One region of the Pseudarthrobacter lactosi genome, then DNA from elsewhere that is predicted to be linked to it. Evidence: predicted binding sites of a transcription regulator. Region 1 holds the regulator's gene; each other region holds the start of a gene.
The links. Region 1 encodes HrcA, which represses chaperone genes, less so after heat shock. Its sites were predicted from a motif close to TTNGCACTCGNNNNNNNCGAGTGCNAA; they were not measured.
Positions count from the first base shown of each region.

Region 2: ACZY0Q_RS06220 (FmdB family zinc ribbon protein) is a predicted target of HrcA. The motif match lies at 5,472-5,498, and genes of this name have one in related genera.
Region 3: ACZY0Q_RS09555 (Hsp20/alpha crystallin family protein) is a predicted target of HrcA. The motif match lies at 3,235-3,261, and genes of this name have one in related genera.

Region 1 covers NZ_JBVAYS010000001.1:648,786-658,073, reverse strand. The annotation lists gene lepA (translation elongation factor 4) at 1-1,253, shown strand, start outside; gene hemW (radical SAM family heme chaperone HemW) at 1,290-2,519, shown strand; gene ACZY0Q_RS02990 (DUF4870 domain-containing protein) at 2,544-2,963, opposite strand; gene ACZY0Q_RS02985 (DUF3097 domain-containing protein) at 3,091-3,939, opposite strand; gene hrcA (heat-inducible transcriptional repressor HrcA) at 4,087-5,100, shown strand; gene dnaJ (molecular chaperone DnaJ) at 5,178-6,305, shown strand; gene ACZY0Q_RS02970 (16S rRNA (uracil(1498)-N(3))-methyltransferase) at 6,308-7,090, shown strand; gene ACZY0Q_RS02965 (GerMN domain-containing protein) at 7,100-8,056, opposite strand; gene ACZY0Q_RS02960 (PhoH family protein) at 8,433-9,288, shown strand, end outside.
Region 2 covers NZ_JBVAYS010000001.1:1,344,299-1,353,900, forward strand. The annotation lists gene corA (magnesium/cobalt transporter CorA) at 1-222, shown strand, start outside; gene ACZY0Q_RS06190 (ABC-F family ATP-binding cassette domain-containing protein) at 259-1,854, opposite strand; tRNA gene ACZY0Q_RS06195 (tRNA-Ala) at 1,927-1,999, opposite strand; gene ACZY0Q_RS06200 (hypothetical protein) at 2,138-3,040, opposite strand; gene ACZY0Q_RS06205 (GNAT family N-acetyltransferase) at 3,186-3,803, opposite strand; gene galU (UTP--glucose-1-phosphate uridylyltransferase GalU) at 3,809-4,714, opposite strand; gene ACZY0Q_RS06215 (5-formyltetrahydrofolate cyclo-ligase) at 4,822-5,442, shown strand; gene ACZY0Q_RS06220 (FmdB family zinc ribbon protein) at 5,561-5,818, shown strand; gene cpaB (Flp pilus assembly protein CpaB) at 5,918-6,664, shown strand; gene ACZY0Q_RS06230 (AAA family ATPase) at 6,683-9,602, opposite strand, start outside.
Region 3 covers NZ_JBVAYS010000001.1:2,063,018-2,072,619, forward strand. The annotation lists gene ACZY0Q_RS09535 (glycoside hydrolase) at 1-356, opposite strand, end outside; gene ACZY0Q_RS09540 (AAA family ATPase) at 491-1,882, shown strand; gene ACZY0Q_RS09545 (hypothetical protein) at 1,874-2,251, opposite strand; gene ACZY0Q_RS09550 (J domain-containing protein) at 2,295-2,648, opposite strand; gene ACZY0Q_RS09555 (Hsp20/alpha crystallin family protein) at 2,724-3,149, opposite strand; gene ACZY0Q_RS09560 (MerR family transcriptional regulator) at 3,282-3,608, shown strand; gene ACZY0Q_RS09565 (MmcQ/YjbR family DNA-binding protein) at 3,630-3,938, opposite strand; gene ACZY0Q_RS09570 (phosphatase PAP2 family protein) at 3,944-4,723, opposite strand; gene ACZY0Q_RS09575 (DNA alkylation repair protein) at 4,856-5,965, shown strand; gene ACZY0Q_RS09580 (zinc-dependent alcohol dehydrogenase family protein) at 6,100-7,137, shown strand; gene ACZY0Q_RS09585 ((R)-mandelonitrile lyase) at 7,134-7,535, shown strand; gene ACZY0Q_RS09590 (helix-turn-helix transcriptional regulator) at 7,584-8,474, opposite strand; gene ACZY0Q_RS09595 (sugar kinase) at 8,533-9,522, opposite strand; gene ACZY0Q_RS09600 (bifunctional 4-hydroxy-2-oxoglutarate aldolase/2-dehydro-3-deoxy-phosphogluconate aldolase) at 9,519-9,602, opposite strand, start outside.

The DNA of each region.
Region 1 (9,288 bases):
CGAACGCGCCAGCGCGCGCCATGATCTTCGACTCCGTCTACGATACGTACCGCGGTGTGGTCACTTACGTCCGTGTGGTTGATGGCATGCTGCACCCCCGTGAACGCATCCAGATGATGTCCACCCGGGCCACCCACGAACTCCTGGAGATCGGGGTGAGCTCCCCGGAGCCCACTCCCTCCAAGGGCCTCGGCGTCGGCGAAGTGGGCTACCTCATCACCGGTGTGAAGGACGTCCGCTTGTCCAAGGTGGGCGACACCGTCACCAATCTTGCCAAGCCCGCCACGCAGTCGCTTCCCGGCTATGCGGATGCCAAGCCGATGGTCTTCTCCGGCCTGTACCCCTTGGACGGCACGGACTACCCCGTGCTCCGCGATGCGCTGGAGAAGCTGATGCTTAACGACGCCGCGCTGGTTTATGAGCCCGAAACGTCAGCCGCGCTCGGCTTCGGCTTCCGCGTTGGCTTCCTCGGTTTGCTCCACCTGGAAATCACCAGGGAGCGGCTCGAGCGCGAATACAATCTTGACCTGATCTCCACCGCCCCCAACGTGGAGTATGAGGTCACGCTGGAGGACAAGAAGGTGGTCCACGTGACCAACCCCAGCGAATACCCCTCCGGCAAGATCGCCGAGGTCCGCGAGCCGATGGTGGCTGCCACTATCCTGGCGCCCAATGAGTTTGTGGGCGCCATCATGGAACTTTGCCAGAGCCGCCGCGGTGTTATTGGCGGCATGGACTACCTGTCCGAGGACAGGGTGGAAATCCGGTACCGGTTGCCGCTTGCCGAGATCGTGTTCGACTTCTTTGACATCCTCAAATCCAAGACCCGGGGCTACGGCTCGCTGGATTGGAAGGCCGACGGCGAGCAGGTGGCCGACCTGGTCAAGGTGGACATCATGCTCCAGGGCGAACAGGTGGATGCCTTCTCGGCCATCACGCACCGTGAGAAGGCCTATGCCTACGGCGTGATGATGACCGGCAAACTGCGCGAGCTCATTCCCCGCCAGCAGTTCGAGGTACCCATCCAGGCTGCCATCGGCTCCAGGATCATCGCCCGGGAAAGCATCCGCGCCATCCGCAAGGACGTTCTGGCCAAGTGCTACGGCGGCGACATTTCCCGTAAGCGCAAGCTGCTGGAGAAGCAGAAGGAAGGCAAAAAGCGCATGAAAATGGTGGGCCGCGTTGAGGTTCCCCAAGAAGCCTTCATCGCTGCGCTGACCACTGACGAGTCCAAGGACAAGGCCAAGAAGTAGTGATGACAGTGGCCGGCAACACCGGAGGCCCCTGCAATGCCTAGCATTCTTCCGCTCGGTGACCCGGCGCCGTCGGACGGTCTGCTGCCCGCCCAGGCAGTGGACGGTGCGGCGGACCGGGCCTTCGGACTCTACGTACACATCCCGTTCTGTGCGGTGCGCTGCGGATACTGCGATTTCAACACGTACACGGCCACCGAGCTCGGCGGCGGAGCGTCGCAGGACGCCTATGCCAGCACGGCAGTGTCTGAAGTGGACTTTGCCGCCACGGTCCTGCGGGACTCTGGTCTTCCGGACCGGCCCCTGAGCACAGTCTTCTTCGGCGGCGGCACCCCCACGCTGCTTCCCGCGGAGGACCTCGCCCGGATCGTGACGGCCGCCGTCGGGCACTGGGGCCTGGAACCCGGCGCCGAAGTGACCACCGAAGCAAACCCGGACTCGGTCACCCCTGCCTCCCTGCAGGTGCTGGCCGATGCCGGTTTCACCCGGGTTTCCTTTGGCATGCAGTCGGCTGTTCCCCACGTCCTCAAAGTCCTGGACCGCACACACACGCCCAGCCGCGTGCCGCAGGTGGTGCAGTGGGCGCGCGAGGCCGGACTGGCCGTGAGCCTGGACCTTATCTACGGGACACCGGGGGAGTCCCTTGAGGACTGGCGGTTCTCGCTGGAGACGGCACTGTCCTACCAGCCCGACCACATCAGTGCCTACGCGCTGATCGTGGAGGACGGCACCAAACTTGCCGCACAGATCCGCCGGGGCGAAGTCCCGGGAATCGACGACGACGACCATGCCGACAAATACGAACTCGCCGACCAGCTGATCGGTGCGGCCGGCCTCAGCTGGTATGAAGTCAGCAACTGGTCCCGGACGCCGGAGCAGGCATGCCGGCACAACCTGGCGTACTGGCGCGGGGACGACTGGTGGGGCATCGGACCAGGTGCACACTCGCACGTCGGCGGAGTGCGGTGGTGGAACGTGAAGCACCCCACGGCCTATGCCGGACGGCTCGCGCAGGGCCTGTCACCGGCCGCCGGGCGGGAAACGCTCGACGCCGAAACCCGCGATGTGGAGCGCGTGATGCTCGAGGCCCGGCTTGTGTCGGGGCTGGCAACGTCAACGCTGGGCGAACACGGCCGTCACGCCGTGGCCGGGCTCATCGCCGACGGCCTGGTGGAGCCACCGGCAGCCTTCCATGGCACGCTGGTATTGACCCTGAAGGGCCGCCTGTTGGCCGACGCAGTGGTCCGCAGGATCCTGCCGGACTGACGCTTGACCCCGCGTTGGTGGGGCTTACTTCAGCCAGCGCAGGTTGTACTGGTAGCGGTGCGGCTGTCCCTTGTTGACATGGATGCCTGCGGCGACCGAGAAGCAGGTCAGGGCAATCCAGATCAGGGTGGCGATGACAGCGAAAATGTTTCCTACCACCGGGATGAACACCAGGACATTGGCCACCAGCGCAGCAATGGTGGGAGGCAGGCTGAAGTTCAGTGCTTCCTTGGATTCCTGGGCGGTAAAGGGCCCGCGCTCACGGAAAATCAGGTAGATCAGCAGCGACGGAACACAGCCGAGAATCCCGCCGAAGTGTGCCAGCGTGGCCCATTGGCGGTCTTCGCTGGCCGTCAGCGGCAGCGCATTAGCCGGAACGCCCTGGTACTCGGAACGTCCCTGACCGCCGTGGTCGTCCCGGTGCTCGCGTGCGTTTTGTGCCACGGTTTTCTTCCTTCGAAAGTGCAATGGTGCTGGGTTGGAAAATGCTGGACTGAAGCAACTGCAGCCTCCGCAGTACCAAGAATACTGGTTCATCCACCAAATGCCGCCGCCCGAGCCGGATCCGGCGTTAAGGCACCGTCAGGAAGTCGATGACTTCCTCCACCCGCCCGAGCAGTGATGCCTCCAGGTCCGCGTAGCTGCGGACAGCGCCCAGCAGCCTTTGCCAGCCAAGCCCGATATCTTCCTTCGTGGAGTGCGGCCAGCCGAACGCCGTCAGGATGCCCGTCTTCCAGTCCTGCCCGCGGGGCACCACGGGCCACTGTTCGATGCCCAGGACAGCGGGCCGGATGGCCTGCCACACGTCAACGTAAGGGTGGCCGACGATCAGCACATTGCCGGCAGCGCCGGGGGAAGCCATTACGGCCGCAGCAATGCGCGACTCCTTCGAGTCCGGGACCAAGTGGTCCACCAGTACCCCCAGCCGGCGGCCCGGACCGGGACCGAACGCGGCCACCGCCCCCGTGAGGTCATCAATGCCGTGCAAAGGCTCGACGACGATGCCCTCTACGCGGAGATCGTCACCCCAGACCTTCTCCACCAGTTCGGCGTCGTGTTTTCCTTCTACCCAGATTCTGCTCGCCTTGGCCACCTGGGCACGCTGGCCGGCCACGCGGACCGAGCCGGACGCTGTCCGGCCTGCTACGACGGGGGCAGCCTGCCTGGGCGCAGGGGGAACGAGCCGGATGGGCTGCCCCTCCAGGAGGAACCCGAAGCCGAGCCGGAAGGATCGGGACTTGCCGCGCCGATCTTCGAGGGCCACTACATGCATGCCACCGGACTTCTCCACCCGGGTCACCGCTCCCACCCAGCCGGACTGGGCGTCTTCAAGAACCATGCCGCGTTCCACGGGAACCTCAGGAAGTTCGCTTCTGACGGGTGCGGTGATCTCCTGCGGACCCCAGTTCTGGTATTGCATGGATTGATTCCGCCTTGCCGCTAGATCCTGGCCCGGAATTTCGCCCGGAGCGGTACCAATGCTAACAACGGGGTGACTCATATTAGACTGTTAGCACTTAGGCATGTCGAGTGCTAACCCTGCAGTGACCACGGATGGAGGTGGAGTATGAGCGAGCCGCGCAAACTCGAAGTACTGCGCGCCATCGTGGAGGACTATGTGCACTCCCGCGAGCCGGTGGGTTCCAAAGCGCTCGTGGAACGCCACCACCTCGGCGTGTCCAGTGCCACCATCCGCAACGACATGGCGGCCTTGGAAGACGACGGACTGATCACGGCCCCGCACACCAGCGCCGGGCGGATCCCCACAGACAAAGGCTACCGGCTGTTTGTGGACCAGATTTCAGCGGTGAAGCCGCTTTCCCAGGCGGAACGGAGGGCAATCCAGGCGCTGCTGGAGGGCGCAGACGATCTTGACGACGTCCTGGACAGGACCGTCAGGATGCTGTCGCAGCTGACCAACCAGGTCGCCGTCGTGCAGTATCCGCATCTGAGCCGCGCTACCATCCGCCACATCGAATTCGTCCTGCTTGCGCCGCGGCAGGTCCTCGTGGTCCTCATCGCCACCACCGGCAAGGTTGAACAGCGCGTGATCGACGTCGGCCAGGACCTCGGCGACGACGCCATCGCATCGTTGCGGACACACTTCCTCAGTTCTCTCGCGGGCATCGCGCTGAGCCGCCTGACGCCGTCGCTACCGGGGGTCGTTTCGTCCGTCAGCCCTGGCCAGCGTGCGGCGGCGCAGGCTTTGGCACACGGGCTGGAAACGCTCGCCCACAACAGCCGCGAGGAACGCATGGTCATGGCCGGAACAGCGAACCTCGCCCGCTCCAATGTGGATTTTCCGCTCAGTATCGGACCGGTCCTGGAAGCCCTTGAGGAGCAGGTTGTCCTGCTGCGCCTCCTTAGCGACATGGCGCAGGATCCAAGGGGCGTGACAGTGAGTATTGGGCGTGAAAACCCCTACGACGGGCTCGCGGAAGCGTCCGTGGTGGCCACGGGCTACGGACCAGACAGCACAGCCAAGATCGGTGTGCTGGGCCCCACCCGGATGGACTATCCCACCACCATGGCCGCCGTCAGGGCAGTAGCCCGATACCTTTCAAGAATTCTGGGTCCGTAACAGCACTACGGTCCAGGCACGAAGAGCAGTGCCGGCAGCCCTGCTGCCGGCAGTACAACAAGGAAGAGATACGAACTTTGAGCAGCCACTACGACGTCCTCGGAGTCTCGCCGGAAGCCACCGGGGAAGAGATCAAGAAGGCCTACCGCAAGTTGGCCCGCACTCTTCACCCGGACGTAAACCCCGGGGACGATGCGTCGGACCGCTTCAAGGCCGTGACCCACGCCTACGAGGTACTTTCGGACCCGCAGAAGCGCCGGATCTATGACACCACCGGCAACGAAAACGGCACCGACAACGGGTCCGGCGGCGGCGGTTACTCCGGCCAGGGCTTCGCGTTCCAGGACATTTTCGACACGTTCTTCGGCGCGGGCGGCTCCTCCGGCCCTGCCTCCCGGGTCCGCCGCGGCCAGGACGCGCTGATCAGTGTCCGGATCGAACTGCGCGATGCCGTGTTCGGCGTCAACCGGAAACTCGAAGTGGACACCGCAGTCACCTGCCCCACCTGCAACGGTTCCTGCTGCCGCGAAGGCAGCCACCCTGTCCGCTGCGATATCTGCGGCGGCAGCGGCCAAGTCCAGCGCGCGGTGCGCTCCATCCTGGGCCAGGTGATGACGGCGGCCCCGTGCGGAAGCTGCGAAGGCTTCGGGACGGTCATCAAGGACCCCTGCAACGAATGTGCCGGCCAGGGCCGCATCCGCAGCCGGCGGTCGCTCACCATCAAGGTGCCGGCCGGTGTTGCCACGGGCACCCGGATCCAGCTCTCCGGGCAGGGCGAAGCAGGCCCGGCCGGAGGACCATCCGGGGACCTCTACGTGGAACTGCGGGTCAACAACGACGCCACCTACGCCCGCGACGGCGACGACCTGCACGCAACGTTGCACATTCCGATGACGGCCGCCGCCCTGGGCACCGAACTGTCACTGGAAACCTTCGACGGGCTGCAGGAGATCGACGTCAAGGCAGGCACACAGTCAGGGGAGATCATCACGCTCCGTGGACTCGGCGTGACGCACCTGCGCGGTTACGGCCGTGGGGATCTGATGGTCCATCTCCAGGTGGAGACGCCGGCAAAGCTGGATGCTGCGCAGGAGGACCTTATGCGCCAACTGGCGAAGCTTCGGGGCGAGCAGTTCACGGAAGGCAAACTGGCGGCCAGCGGCGGCGTCTTTGCCAAGCTGCGGGACCGGTTCGGTAACCTGTAGCAGTGAGCAATCCCGTTTTCTTCAGCGGTGCCGGGGCGCTGGACGAGCTGGTGCCCGGTGCCCGTTTCATCCTTCAAGGGCCTGAGGCACGCCACGCCGTGACCGTGAAACGGCTATCTCCTGGTGAGGCCGTGGACATTGCCGACGGCGCCGGAAAACGATTGACAGGAACTGTTGTCTCGGCGTCGCCTGCGGAGCTTACCGTGGAATGCTCGGCCCTCGCCGTGGAGGACCGGCCCGACATCCGGCTGGTGCTGGTGCAGGCCCTGGCCAAGGGGGACCGCGACGAACTGGCTGTGGAAACGGCAACCGAACTCGGGATCGATGCCGTAGTTCCCTGGCAGTCTGAGCGCTCAATAGTCCGCTGGAAGGGCGAGCGTGCGGTCAAGGCCCACGCAAAATGGCAGTCCGTGGTCACTGCGGCCGCCAAGCAGGCTCGCCGCGCCTGGATCCCCGAGGTGCGCGCCGCCGTCGAAACGCCAGGCCTTGCGGCGGCAGTGGCTGCCGCGGACCTTGCCGTAATACTGCACGAAGACGCGGTCCGGCCGCTCCGGTCAGTCCTGGAATCATGGCAGGGCGCCCAGGCTGACGCGGGACCGCTGGAAATTCTGCTCATCGTTGGCCCGGAAGGCGGAATCAGTCCCCGCGAGGTCACGCGGCTTTGTGACGCCGGCGCCGTGACGGCCCTCCTGGGACACCATGTCCTCAGGTCATCCACGGCCGGACCGGCAGCGGTTGTCCTGGCGAGCGATGTACTGGGACGCTGGACAGCCCCAGTCTTTTGATGCGGCCTGTTACCGGACGTTGAAGTTCCGCGTATCCACATTCAGCTCCTGGCTGCTGCCGGCCGTATCCACCTGCGAAACACGGAGCTCATAGTTCCCGGCGGACAAGCTAAGCGCAAGCGTGAACACTCCGGCCTGGGCCGCTTCTGCGGCCGCTGTGGTTTCCCCGGTGAGGTATGGCGTCTTGTTCCCGTTCGCTTCGGCCCTCAGGATCTGCCAGCGGAGCTTACCGCCCGGAACCGTGCTGCGGCCGGTGATCTTGACGCTTCCGCCTGCCAGGTCCGTCCCTTCCTGCGGATCGATGATCCAGACAGGCGCCACCATGCCGGCAGCCCGGGACATGGGGTCGCCAAGCTGGACGTGGCGGAAGGCAACGTAGTCTGTGTGGCTATCCACCAGGATCCGGACCTGGATCTGCTGGCCGGAATCGATCAAACCGGAACTCGCAGCCGCTGCCGTAGCGGTAAAAACCAGCTGCTGGATGGCGCGGGCGGCCATGTCAGCGTCGAGGTTACTGTTGAAAGCATCCTCGGAGATGTCGACCGTGATGACGTTCTTGCCTGAGATGGACGAGGCGAGTTTCTCGGGATTCTGCCAGGGCGTGAAGAAATCCGGGTCCAGTGGCTTCTCGGACATCATGGCCCGCAGGGCACGAGTCACAGGATTCTCCTGCTCCGGCACGTCCCGGAACTCCCGGTACAGGAACACGTTGTTGTTGCTTCGGCCGATCCAGTAGACGGGTGCCTTATTGGAAGACTGTGTGGTTTCCAGGGGTGCGCTGGTGGAGGGCGCCCCGGGGGAGCCGGTGACAGCCTGGCTGGAGTTGGAAGTCAGGTTGGGCTCGGGGCTGGGGTCCGCGATGCAGCCGGTGAGAAGGAGAAACGCCGGCAGTAGACCAAGGAGCCGTTGCGGACGGAAACGCGGCCCGGCGCGTCTGGCAGTGAGGGGGGTCGCTGTTTCCGGCACTCTCGTGGCCTGTCCTTTCCCGGCTGTGAAATGGTGAGGCCTGGGCCCCGTCAGCCGGCCCCCGAACGGCTGTGATTTCCAGCATGGCATAGCCGGTTCTGCCAAAAGGACCGAAACCGGCCTGCCGGCCCAACTGCAACGGGAACGATATGAGCCTGATGCGAAGTTGATACCTAATGAAGCCAACCATCCCGCAGCACGCCGGTGACGGGCACCCTTCCCGGCGGCTGCCGGGCGCTGCCGGGAGGTGCCTCCTGGCGTAAGATGGAAGGACTCCGCTGGCTCCCGCGTGTTCGGCAACAACCCCGCCCACGCAGCAGCCGGCGGCACTTTAAGTTTCGAAGTGGAGGAGACCACAGGCCTGCGGGCCAGCACCATGACTGAATCAGCGAACGGAAAGCGCCGGCTCAATACTGACCGCGCCGCCGGAGAATTCCCCCATTCACTTCCTGGTGTCCGGACGGAGGTGGTTCTCTTTGACAACTCCGACCAGATGGTCCAATCGCTCGGCAGCCATGACGAGGCCTTGCGTTACATCGAAGAACAGTTCCCGTCTGTTAACTTCCACGTCCGTGGAAACGAACTCTCCATCAGCGGCCCTGCCACCGAAGTTCCCCGCATTATGCGGCTCCTGCATGAAGTGCGCGGCCTCGTGGCCCGCGGCACCGTCATCAGCCCCGCGGTGCTGCAGCAGCTCGTTGCGTTGCTCCGCAGCCAGTCATTGCAGAACCCTGTGGACGTCCTCACCCATGACATCCTCTCCAGCCGGGGGAAGACCATCCGGCCCAAAACCCTGAACCAGAAGAACTATGTGGACGCGATTGACGCGAACACGGTGATTTTCGGGATTGGCCCTGCAGGCACGGGCAAGACGTACCTCGCGATGGCTAAGGCTGTGCAGGCGCTGCAGCAGAAGGAAGTCAGCCGCATTATCCTGACCCGGCCCGCAGTGGAGGCCGGCGAACGGCTGGGCTTCCTGCCGGGCACCCTGAGCGACAAGATCGATCCCTACCTGCGCCCGCTGTACGACGCGCTGCACGACATGATGGACCCCGAGTCCATCCCGCGCCTGATGGCGGCCGGCACCATCGAAGTGGCGCCGTTGGCTTATATGCGGGGGCGCACACTGAATGACGCCTTCATCATTCTGGACGAAGCGCAGAACACCACACCTGAACAGATGAAGATGTTTCTGACGCGCTTGGGCTTCGGTTCCAAAATGGTGGTCACCG
Region 2 (9,602 bases), 700 kb from region 1:
CGGCAAAACGAGGCCAGCGCCAAACAGAACGAACAGGTCAAGAAGATCTCCTCCTGGGCGGCGATCTTCTTTGCACCTTCCTTTGTGGCCGGTGTGTACGGCATGAACTTTGACCACATGCCCGAACTTCACTGGGCCCTGGGCTACCCGATGGCCATCGGGCTGATGGCCGGTACCGCAGGCCTGATGTACGCCATTTTCAAAAGGAAGGGCTGGCTGTAGGACGTTCGGCGATGCGGCGCCTCAGGCGGGGCGGCCTCAGGCGACCTGCAGGTCCACACTCCCGTGGCCTGAGTCCGCGGCGCTGAAGACCAGTCGCCGGTTGGCGATCTTGTCGGTAAAGAAACGATCGTGGCTGACCACCACCACTGCCCCCGGGAAATGCAGCAGGGCGCGCTCCATGACCTGGGTGCTGGAGAGGTCCAAATGGTTGGTGGGCTCATCCAGCAGAAGAACCGAGGCACCCGAAAGCAGGCACTGGGCCATGGCCACACGGGCGCGCTGGCCGCCTGAGAGGTTGCCGATCTTTTGCTTGAGGTCAGCCTCGGAGAACTGGAACATGGCCAGGAACCTGTTCACCGATTTCTTCGTCGCAGTCAGGGCCAGGCTGTCAGGCATCGCGTTGACCGCATGGCTGACCGTGTCGTCGTCGTCCAGTTCTTCCAGCACCTGGTTGTAGGAGACCATTCCGGCGCCTTTTGCCCAGGCTACGCTGCCGGAATCGGCCGGTTCTTCGCCGGTGAGTGCCCGGAGCAACGTGGTCTTGCCGCTGCCGTTGGACCCGATGACGGCAATGCGGTTACCGCGCCCGATTTCGAAGCTGAGGCCGCTGAACAGCGTTCTTCCGCCGTAGGCCTTGCTCAGGGATTCCACCCGGCACAGGACGTCCTTGACGTACAAACCGCCGTAGATTTCCGTGATGATCTGGTCCACGGGCCGGGGCGCACGGGACTTCTTGATCCTGGCCAGCTGGTTGGCGAGTCCCTTGCCTGCCGCCTTGGCCGCTTCCCGCCGGTCCGAAATGCCTTCGGCTTCGAAGGCGAGCAGCTCGGACTCGTGGACGAACTGGCTCTCCAGGCTCTTGAGCCTGAACTGCTTGGCAACCACGTATTCGGCAAAATTGCCCGGGTATTCGTGGAGGTGGAAGTTCTCGACCTCCACGATACGGGTGACCACGGAGTCCAGGAACTTCCGGTCGTGCGAGACGATGATCGCAGCGCCCTTGAAGGTCCGGAACCAGCCTTCAAGCCATTCGACGCCGGCCACATCAAGGTAGTTGGTGGGTTCATCAAGCAGGAGGACGTCCGGGGCTTCCAGCAGGATTTTTGCCAAAGCTGCCCGGTTCCGCCAGCCGCCGGAGAGCTCGTCAATGGCGCACGTGCGGTGGTGGTCGCTGAAGCCGAGCGTGGTGAGTACTTTGTCGATGCTGCGCTGGTAGTCCCAGCCATCCAGCCGGTCCATCGCCTCAAACAGTTCGGACTGGCGGTGGATCAGTTCATCAAGCCGCGCTGCGTCGGAGGAGTCGGCGGCGATGGCCGCGTCGATGCCGGCCAACTCGGCCTCGATCTCTTTAACGTGGGCGAACAGGCCGTCCAGGACCTCCGCGATGGTGGCTTCACCGTTCAACTCCGAGAACTGCGAGAAGTAGGCAGCCTTGGTTCCGAGCTCGACGGCCACGGTCCCGGAATCGGGGGCCACCTGCCCTTGGATCAGCTTCAGGATGGTGGACTTGCCCGAACCGTTCTTGCCGATCAGGCCAACCCTGTCACCCGCGTCAAGCTTGAAAAAGGCTTCACGGAGAACCTGGGTTTTGTCAAAGCCGACGTTGACGTCGTTCAGCCGGATCAAACTCATTGATGGTGTCCAATCCAGTGCTAGCTAACTGCGGGCCCGGGGAAACACGGTCCTGGCCAGACAGATGATGTGTGGAGCTAAGGAGATTCGAACTCCTGACCTCTTCGATGCGAACGAAGCGCTCTACCAACTGAGCTATAGCCCCGGAACAGTCCCCCGTCCTTTGGAAGGAACGGCGGTACCGGTGACCTTAGGCTACAAATTTTCGTCGCGCATTGCGAATTGACACACCGCACCTGGACTGGCAACCGGCGTGGGCTGCCCTGGCTACCTTAGTGACGTATCAGGCGCGGCGGCGCTGCAGGACGTCGTCGAGGTTGCTCAGGGCGCTCTGCGCCTTGGTGAGGGGCTTCGCGGCAGGCGCGGTGGGTGTGGCTGCGGGTACGCCCTGTTTCAGGGACGGCTTACCGACGGCTTTGGGCGCCTCGGGAAGATCTAGCGGCTGGGGAGCCGGGCGCTCGGCCTTCGCGGCCTCAACGTACACCGGCTTCGGCACGTCCACCGGTTCCCAGGTGGTGTCAGCCGGCTTCAGCGACATGGCGGCACTGGCATCTCCGGCGGCAACGGCAACAGCCAGTGCTGCTTCCCGGAGTTCCATCGCTGTCAGCGGCTTAGGCTTCGGCTTGGGCTGGTGGGCCTCGGCGTCAAAGAGCCGGTTTTCCGGCCGGGCGGCGGGACGGGCCGCGGCATCCGTGGCGACAGATCCCTGACGCCGCACGGGGGCACTCATCGCTGAGCGAAACGCGGCGTCCACCTTCGCTTTGCGGTCGCGAACGGCCAGGGAGCGGAGCAGGGCCACAGCTGCGACGGTGGCGGCCAGGCCGGCAACCGGCAGCAGCGCGTTTCCGATTCCGAACGGCAAAAGAACACCAGAAACAAAAGCGGTCAGCAGCGCCAGGACACCGACGAGGGCAATCGCTGTCCGGCCATAGCGGATCCGGAACGTGCCGCCCGTCGTCGCACCGCCGGACGTTTCCGTTGCGGGCTCGGGGCTCTTCCTGATCTCCATGGCTGTCTCCTGCTGGGCGGTGATGTTCAGTACCGTCCCGGCTCTCGGTTCCGATGATTCAATGGCTGGTAGTTCCACCGGGAAGTCACCCGCGGCCTGGGCCTGGTGCCGGCGGTTCCGCAGAACATAGGGCGCAACCCATACGATCCAGAGCACAACGGCAACCACAAGGATCACTGAGCTGCTTAGGGGGAAGTCCACAATCAAAACCGTATGAGTATTACGGCAGCCGCCCCCGCATTAGCCACGGTGTGTCGCGGGCAAGGTGGCAATTGATTGGATTTATGACCTTGGAGGTACCCACGGAGGGTCAAGGCGGGGCTCAGGACCGGGACGCGAGCCACCGCGCGAGCAACCCTTCCGGGACCTCTTCAGCGGTCAGCGCGAAGGTCCGGTGGTCTGCCCATTCCCCGTTGATGTGCAGGAAGCGTGGACGGTAGCCTTCGTCGCGGAATCCCAGTTTCTCAACCACGCGGAGGCTGGGGCCATTCTCGGGCCGGATGTTGATCTCCATCCGGTGCAGGCCGAGGGCCTGGAAGCAGTGGTCCGTGGCCAGGGCCACGGCTGTGGGCGCGATGCCATGGCCGGCGCGCGCCTGGTCGACCCAGTACCCGAGCGTGGCCATCATGGCCGAACCCCACACAATCGAGGAAACAGTCAACTGGCCAACGATGACCGGGGCGGCCAACCTGGGTGTGCGCTCAGTGATCAGGAACGGCAGGGCCGTTCCCTGTGCGGCCTGGATTTTCAGGGACCGCACCATCTGCCGGTAGTCAGGCAACGCACCGCCAGGCGCCGGGTTGGATGCCTCCCAAGGCGCCAGCCACTCGCTGTTGCGCCCCCGGACCTGGGTCCATTCCTTCTTGTCCCGGTGCCGGATGGGGCGCAGGACCAGATCACCGCATTCGAGGGTTACGGGCCAGATGGGTCCGGGGCGCACGGCAGCTATTTAGTGAGGCCGGCCGCGAAGCCCGGCAGCCACTCCCGCAGGCCGGGGCCGAGGTCGTCGCTGTCAATGGCGAGCTGGACGCACGCCTTGAGGTAGCTGAGCTTGTCACCGGTGTCGTAGCGGCGGCCGCGGAAGACTACTCCGTAAACTCCGTAGCCTTCGCCTTCGCCGGCTGCCAGTTCCTGCAGGGCGTCCGTCAGTTGGATTTCCCCGCCCCTGCCGGGGCCGGTGCGCTCGAGCACGTCAAAAACTGCCGGGTGGAGGACGTAGCGGCCAATGACGGCCAGGTTGGAGGGTGCCTCCTCCACGCTGGGCTTTTCGACGAGCTTGTTGATCCTGACGTAGGCCTCGCCGTCGATCTCTTGCACATCGGCACAACCGTAGGCACTGATCTGGGAGGGTTCCACCTCAATGAGGGCCACCACGGATCCGCCGGTCTTGGACTGGACTTCGATCATGGTGCTCAGAAGTTCGTCCCGGGCATCGATCAGGTCATCGCCCAGCAGGACAGCAAACGGTTCGTTGCCGACGTGCTGCTTCGCACGGAGTACCGCGTGGCCAAGGCCGTTAGGGTCACCCTGGCGAACGTAGTGGATGTCTCCGAGGTTGCTGGCTGCCTGGATGGACTCAAGTTTGGCGAGGTCGCCCTTGGCTTCCAAGGTGTCCTCCAACGAAGGAACCCTGTCGAAGTGGTCTTCCAGGGCACGCTTGTTGCGTCCGGTGATCATCAAGATGTCGTTCAGGCCAACATTGACGGCCTCTTCAACCACGTACTGGATGGCTGGCTTATCCACCACCGGGAGCATTTCCTTGGGCATGGCTTTTGTGGCCGGCAGGAACCTGGTACCGAGTCCGGCAGCGGGAATAACGGCCTTGCGTACTGTCTGCTGAGTGGTAGTCACTGGACTAATCTAACGGAGGGGCCGATCATTCAGTAATTATTGGTTGCTCGTCGGCCGGCGCGCCGCAGACGCTGCGCCAGCCACATTAATCGGCACGAAGGAGCAGCATGTCCGAAGGCAGCAGCGTAGCCAAGGCGGAGATCCGCGCACGCCACCGTGCGTGCCGTGCTGCGACGGATCCCACCCAGCGTGACGCGGTCGGTGCCGCACTGGCCGCCCACGGCGCCGCGTGGGCCGAACAGCTGACCGATGGGACGCCGTCGACCTTTTGCGCCTACCTGGGCGTAGCACCCGAGCCGCCTACCCTGGCCCTGATCAGCGAACTCCACCGGCGCGGCCACGCGGTCCTGCTCCCGGTCTGTGAGCCCGGCCGCCAGCTCAGTTGGACGCACTGGAGCCCCGGTATCGAGTTTGTCCGCAGCCGGTATGCACCGGTGCTGGAACCGGCCGGACCTCGCCTGGGCCTGGGCATCATGGCGTCCGTTGCCGCGCTCTTCATCCCTGCCACGGCCGTGGACAGGGATGGCAACCGCATCGGCCAGGGCGGCGGCTACTACGACGTCCTGCTGGGCTCACTGGCCGGAGACGGCCTTGACATCCCGTTTGCGGCCGTCGTCTTCGATTCAGAAGTGCTCCCGGCCGGAAGCATTCCCGCTGAAGTCTTTGACCGGAGGGTTCCGGCTGCCCTGACGCCGTCAGGTTTGATCCGGCTACCGGACCCCGCCTGACGGGGGGCTACTTTCCGGGGGTGATAGAATTGGCACTCAGGCCCTGCGACTGCTAATGGACGGTTTGCGTTCAGCGCAACACACAGGACCTCTCGTTTGCCCCCGAGGAGGATCACCAGTGCCCACTTATGCTTACGCCTGCAAGGATTGCGGCCACGCCTTCGACGTTTTCCAGTCGTTTACGGACAGCACCCTGACGTCATGCCCGGAGTGCGAGGGCGAGTTGCGCAAGAAGTTCAACAGCGTGGGTGTGGTCTTCAAGGGCTCCGGTTTCTACCGGACTGACTCCCGGGATGCCAAGGGAAGCACCGTTTCGGCTGCCCCTGCCGCCCCCGCTGCCGCACCCGCGCCCGCCACGGCCGCTGCCGCCAACTGACCTCCGGCCTGACAAGACGTACGACGCCGGCGGCTCGGTTGTCCACATAGGCACCTTCGCTTCTGTCGGACTCGGTTGCCGGTACGTAGCGTGGTTCGCATGCCCGCTACCCTCTTTCGTTCCAGCCGCGGATCCGCCCCGCCGGGACGCCAAGTCCGCCGTCCGCTCCCGTCAGCACGCACCCGGGGCGTCCGTGGCCACAGGCTATGGTCCTGGCTGGGCCGGAACCGGCGCCTTGCGATAGCCCTCCTGTTTTGCCTTGCTGCCGGGATCACGGTCCATCAGCTCACTCCCCCGCCCGCCGATACCGTCTCTGTGCTGGCTGCGGCCCGAGACCTCCCCGCGGGCACGGCCTTGTCGGCCACGGACCTGACGGCAACTAAGATCCCACCGGGGATGCTGACCGCCGGGGCTATATCCCGCACCGGTGAAGCCACGGGAAAACAGCTGGCAGCCCCTTTGCGGAAGGGCCAGCTGGTGACGGACTCCCTGCTGCTGGGACCCGGCCTCCTAACCGGGACGCCTCCGGGCTCCGCAGCCGTGCCCTTGAGGATGGCCGACCCTTCCTCCATCCAGCTGGTATCGCCCGGGCAACTGGTCAACGTGGTCCGGACCGGGGCGAACGGCTACGATCAGCAGTCCCCCTCAGAAGTCCTTGCTTCCTCCGTTCCTGTCCTGTGGACGTCAGGACAGGGCGGCAAGACGGGTCAGTGGTTGGGCACCGGCGAAACCGACGGGCTGATCGTCGTGGCGGCAGCCCCGGAGCAGGCTGCCCGGCTGGCCGGGGCGTCCACCCAGGGCAAGCTGTTTTTCGTTCTGGTGGGGCCGGACGGCGGGGCCGGGTGAGGCGTTGCAGCCTGGAGGTCAGCCCCAGTGCGGCGGCTTGTTTTCCCTCAGCCAGGCGTCGTGATCGTTGTCGGGGCCATCGCCCCAGCGCTTCGGATCATCCTCCGCAGCCTTGTTGGGCAGGGTTCCTGCCGCCTCTGGCAACTGGCGGTCCGGCGCAGCGGCCGTCCCGCTTCCTGCGTCTTCTGACGGGTTGGTACCGCGCGTATCGGCCTGATCGGCATCCCGTGGCGTCACAACAGCCTCCTCACTGGCCAGGCGTCCGGCCTGGTCTTCGTTCCTGTCGTTTCCTATATTTTCCAACACGAGCGGGTCCATGTCTTCATCAAAGAATCCGCCCGAGGCTGTGCCTCGTCCGGGCGGCAGAACATTCTCAAGGCCCAGGTAACCCGCGATCCGGTCCGCGCAGGCGGACGGGTCAGTGAAGACTTCGATGGTCCATAGCGGCATGTACCGCCAGCCCATCCGTTCCAGCAGCTGGGGGCGGAGCCTGCTCCGTTCACGGACACTCATGGTGCGGTATTGCTCCGTGCCATCCGATTCGATGGCCACCGGCCGCGGAATCTCGGCATCGTCCTGACCCATGGTGCTGAGCGGGTCTGCTGCGGCCACCACGTCAATGACGCCGTCGTACTGGTGCCAGACGCGGGCGCCGCGGGCCCGCAGCCGGTCGCCCAGATCGGCCACCAGCGGATCGGCCCCAAGCGCCTGCTCGCTGGCAGCCGCACGCGAGGCCGGGGTGCCGAGATCGGTCTTCCCGGCAATCTCCCGGTTCAGGAGCTCGTAGAAGTCCACCGCACCGTAGGACAGCCGCGTGTGGTCAAGGTCCTCGGGCTGGAAACACGTCAGGACGTGGAGCGAACGGCGGGCACGGGTCATGGCCAAAGCGAATTTTTCCCGCCCGCCCTCGGCCGACAGAGGTCCGAAGTTGTGCAGCGCCCGGCCATGCGGGGTGCGGCCGAAACCGGGTGAGAAGATGACGTGGTCACGGACCAGGCCCTGCGCACGTTCAAGGTCAACCACCCGGAACGACTCGGATCCTGCGCTGAAGAAGCTGGCCAGTCCCGGGTGGTTCGGGAGCTGAAGCCGAATGGACTCACCGATCCGGGCAGCATGGCGCAGGCTGGCGGTGACCACTGCCAGCGATGTGCGCGGCCGCGTCCGGGCGTGCTCAAAGACCAGCTGGACCACGCGGTTAACCTCGGCCACCACGGATTCGACGCCTTCGTGGTCGGCGCTGGGCAGCCCCGTGCCGTCGGGCAGGTACTCAACCAGGAGCGCCCTGTCCAGCCCGGTGGCCGATTGCCCCTCCGGAAGCCTGCGGAGGCCGCCGTCGTAGCAGTTCTTGCTTAGCTGCAGGACCAGGTCCTCATCAACCGCGCGGTACACAAAATTCAACCGCCAGACAGGCAGTACGGCAGACAGCGCCGAATACGCACTTTCGACGCGTTGGTGAGCAGCTTCACCGGCGGCCAGCCGCTCGACACCCACAGTGAAAGTCCGGGGGCTGGCAATCTTGTTATCACCGAAGGCAATGACCTGCCCGGCCCGGGCGATGGCGGGCAGGACAGCCTGCAGCGACGTCGCTTCGGCGTCCAGGATGACCACGGCGTCGAAGTGCTGTTCGGCCGGCAGGAGCCCGGTCATGAGGTACGGGCTGACCGACCAGACGGGCACCAGCATGGGGACCAGCTCCGCGGCCTGGGCCGTCAGCGCCGCGAGGGTAACCCTGCCGTCCTTTAGCAGGCTCCTGAGCAGCTGCGCCTGGCGCGGGTGTTCCGCAAGCGCGGCCCGCCACCGTTCGGACAGGTCCCAGCGCAGGCGCGCCGCGCCGCTGGCAATATGGGCGTTATCCGCAAGCCGGTATTCAGCTTCAAGCTGCCGGAGCGCGTCCCCGTCAGACATGGCCAGGTAGTCGTCGCCGCTGATCATCGCTTCCAGCGCGGACTGCCACCATGCCAGTTCAAGCTCGGCTGCGACGGACCCTGCGGGAACCTCACGGTCCGCAAGATCGGCGAGGAGCTCCCCCAGGCCGTGCTCGCGCATGTTTTCCACGAGCAGCGTGCGCTCGGGAAGCGTTTTGAGCGTGTGCGTGTCGGCCACGAGCCGCTCCAGCCGCTCCATGAGTTCCTCATAGCGGGCAGTTGCCAGCGAGCCACCGGCCTGGGTGTGCCGGAGGGCCTCCCCCAACTGGGTCAGCTCCCGGTCCAGCGACCGGTACATCACATTCATTTCGGCAAGGCCCGAGGGAACCGCCGGATGGCGCTGCGAGGTGGCGTACCCGGACCAGAGGGCACGCTGCTCCTGCACCAGCACCAGCGAGCTGTGGAGATCGGTGATATGGACGCCCGGCCGGACGTACTCTTTCGCGACCCGGCGCAGGCGGGAACGCTGCATGCCAGCCATGTCGACGTTCCGCTCCCGGCGCCAGGCGGAGGACGCCGTGGCGGAGATGAGATCGTTGACCGGCCTGTCGAAGATGTCCGGCGTGAACTTGTCGAGGCTTTCGCGGACAGCCATGAGGAGTTCGAGCTGCTCCCCCCACTCCGAGAAGGACGTGCCCAGCCGGATTTCGGCGTGTTCGGCCACGCTGTTCATCCGGTCGCGCAGGACAGGCAGGTTCCTCGCCACGGTCCGGGCGAGCTCCTGGGCCTCCTCGGTCTCCTTGCGGGTGAGCAGCCGGGCACCGTGCCACAGGCTTGCGGTGGATGCACGGCTGAAGCTGCCAAGCTCGGCGGCGCGGCGGAGCCTGCCGGCGAGCTCGTTGCGGTCGCGGATGCTGTCCAGCACACTGCGCTTGAGCCGCACGGTGGTGGCGGGAGCCGGGTGGATTGACGTCAGCTCGGCCAGTGACTGCATGGCCTGATACGGCGAGCAGCCCCAGCGCTGGCGCACGTTATGCAGGGACGCCACGTGGTCCATCAGCGCGTGCCGGTGC
Region 3 (9,602 bases), 1.4 Mb from region 1:
TGCATGCCATCGGTGCTCGTGGCCTGCATGACGAGCTGCAGGGGTGCGCCGTCCGCTCCGAGGTTGCGTGGGTTCTGTCCGGTATAGAACAGGTGGTGGATGCCGGTTTCATCGACGACGACGCTGCCCGTGTAGGCGTTGAAGTCCAGATCGGTTTCGCTTCCGTGATGAAGGGAGACGCCGTGGTCCTCGAATTGTGTGAGGTCCTTGGTGGTGACGAGGTTCCATGAGGTTCCCGGTTTCGGGTCTGAGCGATCCTCATGGAGGTAGAAGAGCCAGAACTCCCCGTCCTTCTCGAAGGGGATGAGGTCGCCAACCCAGCCGTCGGAGGGCTGGAAGAAAACTGAGCGTTTCATCGGCACTGATGTCCATTCTGCTAAAGCGTTTGATCACCTAACGGTAGCGCCGAATGTGAGTTTGATCAAGCGTTTTAGCAATATTGGTTTTGTGCATCGCTGGGCATATTCCGGCGCCCTGCTAGGGTCTGTGCATGGATGAAAAACTGGGGAAGTTCATCGACGATTTTTCCGAGCTGGTTCAGCTGGCGCAGGCCGGAAACCACCGGCAGCAGGCGGGAAAGCAGCTGCTGGAGGCGCTGACGGAACACCTGGGAGAGCCCGCCGACGGCCTATCCGTGGTGGTGGAAAACATCCCGCCGCACCGGTTTGTGGACGCTGACATCCTGATGGCGGAGTTTGCCGGCCAGGATCCGGACAGCCGACTGGTGGGCATCGGCGGCGCCCAGCGGCACCACCAGACACTCAGCGACATGATTCAGCAGTCGCCGCTGTTTCCCCAGTTTCCGCTGTCCCAGCCCGACTACACCAACCTTGCCGTGGGACCTGAGACGCAGCGCCAGGCGGTGGCCATGGGGCTCTGGCTCTTCAGTTTCGAAAGCCACCGGCTGGCTGTCTTTCAGCGCGACGCGGACCCGCGGACCGGGCGTCAAACGGCCACCTTGGAAGTGCTGGCAACCGGGCAGGGAACAGCCAACGAGTTCCTGGCCGAGTTCCGTCTCCGGATGGACAACAACAGCGTCCTCAAGGGCCAGGTCATCTCCCTGGTGATGTCCGAGTATGGGCCGAGCACGGCGGGGGTGACGTTCCACCACCGCCCCAGCCTCCCGGCGTCGGACGTTATCCTGCCCGACGGCCTCCTGCAGAAGGTCGCAGACCACACCGTGGGCATCGCCACGCACCGGGCGTCCCTGAAGCAGCACGGCCAGCACCTCAAACGCGGCATCCTGCTTTACGGCCGGCCCGGGACCGGCAAGACGCACACCGTGCGCCACCTGCTGAGCCAGAGTGAAGGCTCGACGGCGATCCTCCTCTCGGGCGGGTCGCTCGCCAGGATCTCCGAGGCGGCCCGCATGGCCCGTGCGCTGCAGCCCTCGATTGTGGTGCTGGAGGACTGCGACCTGATCGCCGAGGACCGGAGTTTCGGGCACGGGCCGCAGCCGCTGCTTTTTGAGGTGCTGGACGCCATGGATGGCCTGGACAACGATGCCGACGTCGCATTTGTCCTCACCACCAACCGGCCGGACATGCTGGAACGCGCCCTGGCTCAGCGGCCGGGCCGGGTGGACCTCGCGGTGGAGATCCCGCTCCCGGCCCATGCCGAGCGTGTCCGGCTGCTGGAACTCTACGGCCGCCTGGTGGCGTTCAGCCCGGAAGCCCTGGATGCCGCGGCGGAACGCACCGCGGGAACCACCGCATCCTTTGCCCGGGAACTGGTCCGGCGGGCAGTGGTGGCGGCGGCACTGGATGACGCGTCGGTGTCTGATGCCCATCTGGCGGCCGCCGTGGAGAACCTGATGGCCGACGCCGAAACCCTCACCCGCAGCCTGCTGGGCAGCGGCACGGACGCGGGCGGTTCATTGTGAGCCGAACAGAAATTCCTTGGCGTGGGCAACAGCCTTCCGATAGGCATCGTTCCGGAGCGTAACGAGTTGCTCCGCGTCGCCGTCGGCCGGCTCCAGGTAGCCTGTGTATCCCGGCCGGAGCACCCAGATGTCCCCGGCGGGCGGGAGGTAGAACACTCCGAAGGAGCGCTGTTGTTCGTCTTCTGCGGTCCACACCGGAACAACCGCCAGGGCCGCGCCGGTAACGGGGTTGATCCATTGGGCCCGGGGCAACGGCTCTTCGTGGGCTTCAGGGTCCAGGAACGGCGCAGTGCCCTTGCCCCAGCGTTGTTCGAAGCGTTCGTGGAATGCAGGGATCAGGTGGGAATCGTAGCGGCGCCAATCGGTCATTGTTTGTCCGCCTCCTCGCGGTGATGGCTCTGGTCTTACCGGCCTACGCCCAAGGTCCGCCTTCCCAGCGCACGGGCGTGATTCTGATGGCGCTGCCGGCCGGCACGTCGCGGCCGCGTACCGTCCGGACGGGAATGACGATCGGACCGTCGTCCTGCACGCTGGTGCCGGTCCGGCTCCGGTCGTAGGCTGCGCGCCGCGCGGGGTCACGGAGGACAGCGAACGCCTGCATGATGCGCAGCAACTCTCCATCCTGGACGTCGCGGTCACCCGTTGCGCCGCCGTCGACGTCTGGGTGGTGGGTGCGCATCAGTGCCCGGTAGGCACGGGAGATCTCCTGCTGGCTGGCCTCGGGCTTCATGCCCAAGGCGGCGTAGTAGTCGGGCTTGCTGGTCATGGCTGGTACTTCTCGGGGACAGTTCCGGGAAGGTGCTGGGGCGCCGGACGTAGCCGGCGCCCCAGGTATCCGGACCTACTTACCGATCTCGTGCAGGGACCCTTGCTTGGTTTCGATCTCGATCCTGCGCGGCTTAGCCTGCTCCGACACCGGGATCCGCAGGGTCAGGACGCCCTGGTCGTAGCTGGCCGTAATGTTGTCCGCATCGAGCGTGTCTCCCAGGATCAGCTGGCGGCTGAACACTCCGCGCGGCCGCTCTGAGGCCACCAGTTCCACATTGGGCTGCGTGGGATCCAGCCGCTCCGCCCGGACAGTCAGTACGTTGCGTTCAACGTTGAGGTCCACCGAATCGGTATTAACGCCCGGGAGGTCGAACGCCACCACGAACTCGCCGTCTTCCTGCCAGGCGTCCATGGGCATGGCCGCCGGCCGGGCCGCGGTTCCGAAGACCTGCTGCGTGAGCCGGTCCAGCTCACGGAAGGGGTCCGTACGCATCAACATCATTTCCCACTCCTTCAGTCTGAGATGTTGAAATTAGTTCACCTACCCACCATCAGTTATCTATGTTGGTGGATATAGATTTTTTATAGCACTCGTGCGAGACTGATGCAACATCACGGAGAGGGAATTGGAGTGGACGCGGTCAGCGGAGCACCAGGGCAGAAACCGGGACCTCGGGCCGGGCAGGCACTGTACGCCATCTCTGTGGCCGCAAAGCTGGCAGGAACCGGGCAGCAGAACATCAGGCTCTACGAGACGAAAGGCCTGATCCTCCCGGAGCGGACGGCCGGGGGCACGCGTCAGTACAGTGATGCCGATGTCGCCCTGCTCCTGCACATCGGCGAGCTCCTGGACCAGGGGCTCAATCTTGCCGGCATAGCCAAAGTATTGGAGCTCGAGGTAGCCAACGCCGAACTCCACCGCGCCCTCAGGCGGGCCCGGTCGCGTCCGGACAAGTAGCGGCCAGAGTCATGCGGCCGGTCAGGATCCACGGCCGCCCGCCAGCCGGTAGGACTCCTCAAGCAGTTCACCGAGTTCCTCAGTGCCTATGCGGGGCAGCCGGATCAGCACCAGCTGCGGCGATCGCTCATGGTGCGGCGTCCAGAAATACGTTCCGGGTTCGGTGCCGGCCAAGGCCTCCCGCTCGGTGGTCTTCACCGTCAGCACGCCGTCCTCCCACATGCGCGCCATCAGGGTTTTCGCGAACCAGGCGGGCTGGTCCCAGCTGCTGCGTTCGGTGACACCGGACAGCGCGAGGCACATCCTGCGCACATCGTCCTCGGTTGCCATCGCGGCTAGTCGCCCGGCGCGTCCGCTTTGGAGAGCTTGCCCGTGATCCGTTCGCCGGGGATCCGGGCGGTCCGCCACGTATCCAGGGCGATGACGGCACCGAGGATCAGGAGCGAGAGCGTAATGGAGGCCAGCGCGTCGCTGAGCCAGTGGTAGCCGAGGTACAGCCGGCTCACAGCGGCGAGAACTATGCCGATGCCCGCCCCAACGAAGCCGACGACGGCCGACTTCGGGTTTTGCCGTCGCGAGAAGACCAGGAAGGTGGTCACCAGCAGGAAGTCGCAGGCACCCAGCACATGGCCGGACGGAAACGAGAACGTGTGGTCGGCGCCGAAGAGCATCAGTTCCACCGGGGGCCGCGAGCGTTGGACGATCGCCAGGATGATCTGCGATATCACGACGCCGGTGAGCATGGCGGCGGCGAGCATAATGGGCCGCCAGGCGTGCTTGGCCGCGAACCCCCAGACCACCGTCACCACCAGCACGATGATGGGCAGGGCAACCGGGCCAAAGACCACCGCGAGGAAGATCATCACGGCAGTGAGGGTCTCTGACCGGAGCGAGAGCAGCCAGTTGCGGATGGATTCGTCGGGACCCCACGGGCCGGTGTTGGTCTGCAGGACGCCCACCAGCGTGGCGACAAACAGCAGGGCTCCCACGCTCATCAGCACCACCGCCGTCCGGTACAGCGCCGTGCGTGCGGCCGGTTCCATGAAGCGTTCCTCCACCACGAACTTGTCATGGAAGGTCCGCCAAAAGCTGTTCTTACCTGCCTGCTCTGCCACTGTATTTCCGTCCGTGCGCCGTTATGGAGTGTGCCTAAGGTGAAGATTATCCCCTCTGCCCGGTGTTGGTCCTGCTCTCAACTACGGCGGCTTCCCGCCAGTCATGTCAGCCCGCCGGGGTAGCCTGACTTAATGGGCGCAATGAACGAGCTGATCAACCGGCAGGGCGTGGCAACACTCGCCGGGATCCTAGCTGAGGCCGCTCCGGGATCGGGCTGGCCGCACGTCGCCGCTGCCGCCGCACACTTGGACGATCTGAGCCTGCGCGGCCGGACGGATGCTGTGAGCAGTGCGCTGCTGGCGGACATCCGGCAGCTTCCGGATCCGAGGTATCCGACGGCGGCACGCATCTTCCGGAGCGCCCTTTCCGGCGCCGGTTTCACAGGGTGGATCCTCTGGCCGGTCTCCGAAACGGCCGTCACGCTTACCCTCGAATCAGGCGCTGCGCCTGACTTTGACGACTGCCTGTCCCTCCTGGCCGAACTGACCCCGAGGCTCACCGGCGAGTTCGCCATCCGCCGGCTGCTGGCCGCGGACCTGGAGCGTTCCCTGCAGATCATCCAGGGCTGGACCGGGCATCATGACGAGCATGTCAGGCGGCTGTCCAGCGAGGGGACGCGGCCGTACCTCCCCTGGGCGGTGCGGGTACCCGCCGTCGTGCTTCATCCGGAGGCCACCCTCCCCATTCTGGACGCCCTCTACCGGGACCCTTCGGAGTACGTGCGGCGCTCGGTGGCGAACCACCTCAACGATCTGGCCCGGCACGCACCGGAGATGGTGGTGGCGACAGCTGCTCGCTGGCTGGCCGCCCCGGACGCCAACACCGCATGGGTGGTCAGGCATGGCCTGCGGACGCTGATCAAGAAGGCCCACCCCGGTGCACTCGCGCTGCAGGGGTTCACGCCGGCGTCGGTGGCTGTCACCGGGCCCACGCTGGACCGGAACTCGGTGGCAATACCGGGAGAACTGGCTTTCGACTTCGCGATCGCCAACACCGGAAACGGCGATGCCCAGCTCGCCGTGGACTACGTGGTCCACTACGTCAAAGCCAACGGCACGCAATCGGCCAAGGTCTTCAAGATCGCGGCGCTCACCCTGGCTGCCGGTGAGACCCGCACACTATCGAAGCGTCATGCCTTCCGGCAGATGACCACCCGGGTGCACCACCCGGGGGTCCACGCCCTGGAACTGCAAATCAACGGGATCCGGCACGGGCACACGGAGTTTGAGCTGCATCTCTGAGCTGTCCTCATCGGTCGGTGGGGGGCACTGCGGGTACCTGTATCAACAGCCACTCCCACCCAAGCGGAATGTGCGGTTGGCTAGTAAAGGAACATCCGGGCTCCTGCCCCCGACGAAATGATGAGGAAACGAAAATGCGAGCAACCATCATGTATGGCGCCGGCGACGTGCGCGTCGAGAACGTGCCCGACCCCGTCATCCAGGATCCAACCGACGCCATCGTGCGGATCGTCAATTCCTGCATCTGCGGCTCCGACCTGCACCCCTATCACGGCATGCCCGCGTCCCGGCAGGGCAGCCCCATGGGCCACGAGTTCATCGGCGTCGTCGAGGAAACGGGCAAAGAGGTGTCCACCCTGAAGAAGGGGGACTTCGTCATCGCCCCGTTCGCCTGGTCCGACGGGACATGTGTCTTCTGCCGTGAAGGCCTGCAGACCTCCTGCCGCCACGGCGGGTTCTGGGCCTCCGGCGGGATCGGCGGCGCCCAGGCCGAGGCCGTCCGCGTGCCGTTCGCCGATGGCACCCTGGTCAAGGCCCCGGTGGGCGAGGACAGTGAGCTGCTGCCCTCGCTCCTGACCCTCTCCGACGTCTACGGCACCGGCTACCACGCCGCCATCAAGGCAGGCGTCAACGCCCGGACCACCGTCACGGTCATCGGTGACGGTGCGGTGGGGCTGATGGCGGTGCTGTCCGCCAAGCAGCTCGGTGCCGAACAGATCATCCTGATGGGCCGGCACAAGGCCCGCACCGACCTGGGCATCGAATACGGCGCCACCGACGTCGTCGCCGAGCGCGGTGAGGCCGGCATCGAGAAGGTCCGCGAACTCAGCGGTGGCGACGGAACGCATACCGTTCTTGAGTGCGTGGGGCACCGGCCGGCGTACGACCAGGCCCTCGGCGTGATCCGCCCGGGAGGCGTGATCAGCCGGGTGGGCGTCCCCCAGTACGAGGACGCCCCGATCGGTTTCGGCTCCATGTTCGGCCCGAACATCACACTCACCGGCGGTCCCGCTCCCGTCCGCGCCTACATCGAGACGCTGCTGCCCGGGGTCCTTGACGGCACCGTGAACCCGGGCAAGGTGTTCGACCGCACCATCAGCCTGAACGACGTGCCCGACGGCTACCGCGCCATGGATTCCCGCGAGGCGCTGAAGGTCCTGGTCCGCCCATGAGCACGCAGAAGCAACCGAAAACGCCCACCGTCAAGGGACCCGAGGACTGGTTTACCGGCGACGTCTATTTCAACGCGTACTACTCCGGCCAGCAACCCTCCCGCGCCCGGCTGAATCTGGTGCGCTTCACCCCCGGCGCGCACACCGCTTGGCATAAGCACGCCGTCGGGCAGACCCTGCACGTCACGGAAGGCCTGGGGTATGTGCAATCGCGTGGGGAAGAGCTGATCCAGCTACACCCCGGCGATACCGTCTATACGCCCGCGGGCGAGTGGCACTGGCACGGCGCGACGGAAGGCAACTTCATGTGCCACCTCGCCCTGTGGGAAGCGCCCGTGGACAGCGATGAACCCGAAACAGTCTGGGGTGCCAAGCTCACGGCCGACGAATACCCTTAGACGACGTAGGAAGACGACAGGCACCCGCAGTAAGGCCGCAGCCCGGCGTTACTGCGGGTGCTTTGCAGTTGGTCCCGGTTCGGCAAAGGCCTCTTCGTGGGTGGCAGCCCAGGAGGCCAACAGCTGCAAGGCATCAGCCGTCGGGGAGCCCGCCGGTGCGGTGTAGACGTTCAACACCAGACCCGGCTCACTGGGCAGCTCCATGGACTGGTAGTTCAGGTCGAGGTCACCCACCACCGGGTGATGCAACCGCTTGAGCCCGCTCCGGTGGAAGACCACGTCACGGGAAGCCCACCGGTCCCTGAACAGCTCGCTCTGCGTGGACAGCTCGCCAACGAGGCGGATCAGTTCGGGGTCGTGCGGGTTCCGGCCTGCTTCAAGCCGCAGCATCGCTGCGGCGTCGTTGGCGATCTGATCATAGTCACGCCAGAACTCCCGGGCCGCCGGGTCAAGGTACGTAAAGCGGGTGGTGTTCACGGGCCGGTGCGCGCTTTGGAACACGGGCGAGTAGAGGGCCCGACCCATCCGGTTGGCAGCGAGGATGTCATGGCGGCCGTTGCGGACCCACGCCGGCGCGTCAGCCATCGCATCAAGCACCTGCTGGACTTCAGGCCGGACCGTGCCGGATGGCTTGCTGCGGCTCCTGCGCCCCGGCCCCGCGGCGCGGGCGAGGTCAAAAAGATGCTCCCGCTCGGCTTCGTCCAGCTTCAGCGTGCGGGCCAGGGCATCCAGTACGCTTTCGGACGCCCCCGCGAGGTTGCCGCGCTCCAGGCGCACGTAGTAGTCCACGGAAACACCGGCCAGCATTGCCACTTCCTCACGCCGCAGGCCGGCGACGCGCCGATTCCCGCCGTACGCAGGCAACCCGGCCTCCTCGGGCGAAATCCGCGCCCGCCTGGAACTCAGAAACTCTTTTATATCCGCGCGCACATCTCCCATACCCCTACGGTAAGCGCCTGCGGTCCGGGGCGGCAGGCACTGTCAGTACCTGCCTGCTCTACCGCTGGGTGGTTCCGCTGGCGATGGTGCCCAGCATCGCCAGCTCGGCCCGGCTGGGCAGGCCCTCCCAGTCGCCGGCCGTGCTGACGGCGAAGGCTCCCATAACGGCACCGCGTTGCAGGCGGCCGGCAACGTCCTCGCCATCGAGCAGGGCAGAGAGGTAGCCAGCAGTGAAGGCGTCCCCCGCGCCCACGGTATCGATGCTGGTCACTGCAACGGCCGGAGCCTCGAACCGTCCGGAGGCGGTATGGACACCGGCGCCGGCGGCACCCCGCTTGACCACCACTTCCCCGACCCCCCGATCCAGCAACGAGGCGGCGAGCGCGGTTTCGGCGTCGTCGTTCGCCCGGGATCCGGAACTGTCACCGCCCAAGGCAGCGGAGGCAACAAGGTCCAGTTCGTCGTCGGACGCTATCAGGATGCTGGCGTGCCGCGCGATGGGGCCCAGCACGGCGCGGGCCTCGTCCCGGGTCCAGAGCCGACTGCGGTAATTGACGTCGAGGGAGACCACCACACCGTCCGCTGCGGCGCGGTCGGCGGCGTATTCAAACGCCTTCCGGGCTTCCGGGCTGAGGGCGGGGGTGATGCCGGTCAGGTGCAGCACGCGCGGGGCGGCCGTGAGGGCACTGTCCACGTCGTCCCGGCTGACGGTGGAACCGGCCGAGCCGGAACGGTAGTAGAAGGCCCTGGTGACGTCGGCGGTCCGCTGTTCGAGGAACATCACGCCCGTAGTGCGGGACGAATCCACCCGGCACTGCGTGCCAATGCCTTCGGAGCGGAGCTGCCGCAGGATGTATTCACCGTGCGGATCGGCGCCAACTGCACCAGCCCACATGACGCTGTGGCCCAGCCGGGCGACGCCCACGGCTACGTTCGATTCGGCGCCGGCCACGTGCATCGCCAGGCTGCCGCCGGCTGACAGCGGTCCGGCGGACCGCAGCGACACCATGGATTCGCCGAACGTCAGAAGGTCGACGGCGGTGCTCACCGCACGCCCGCTGCGGCGGTCTCAGCGGCGGTCGCTGCGGCCGTCCGGCGGGCAAAGGAGTCCGCCAGGTCCACAAAGGC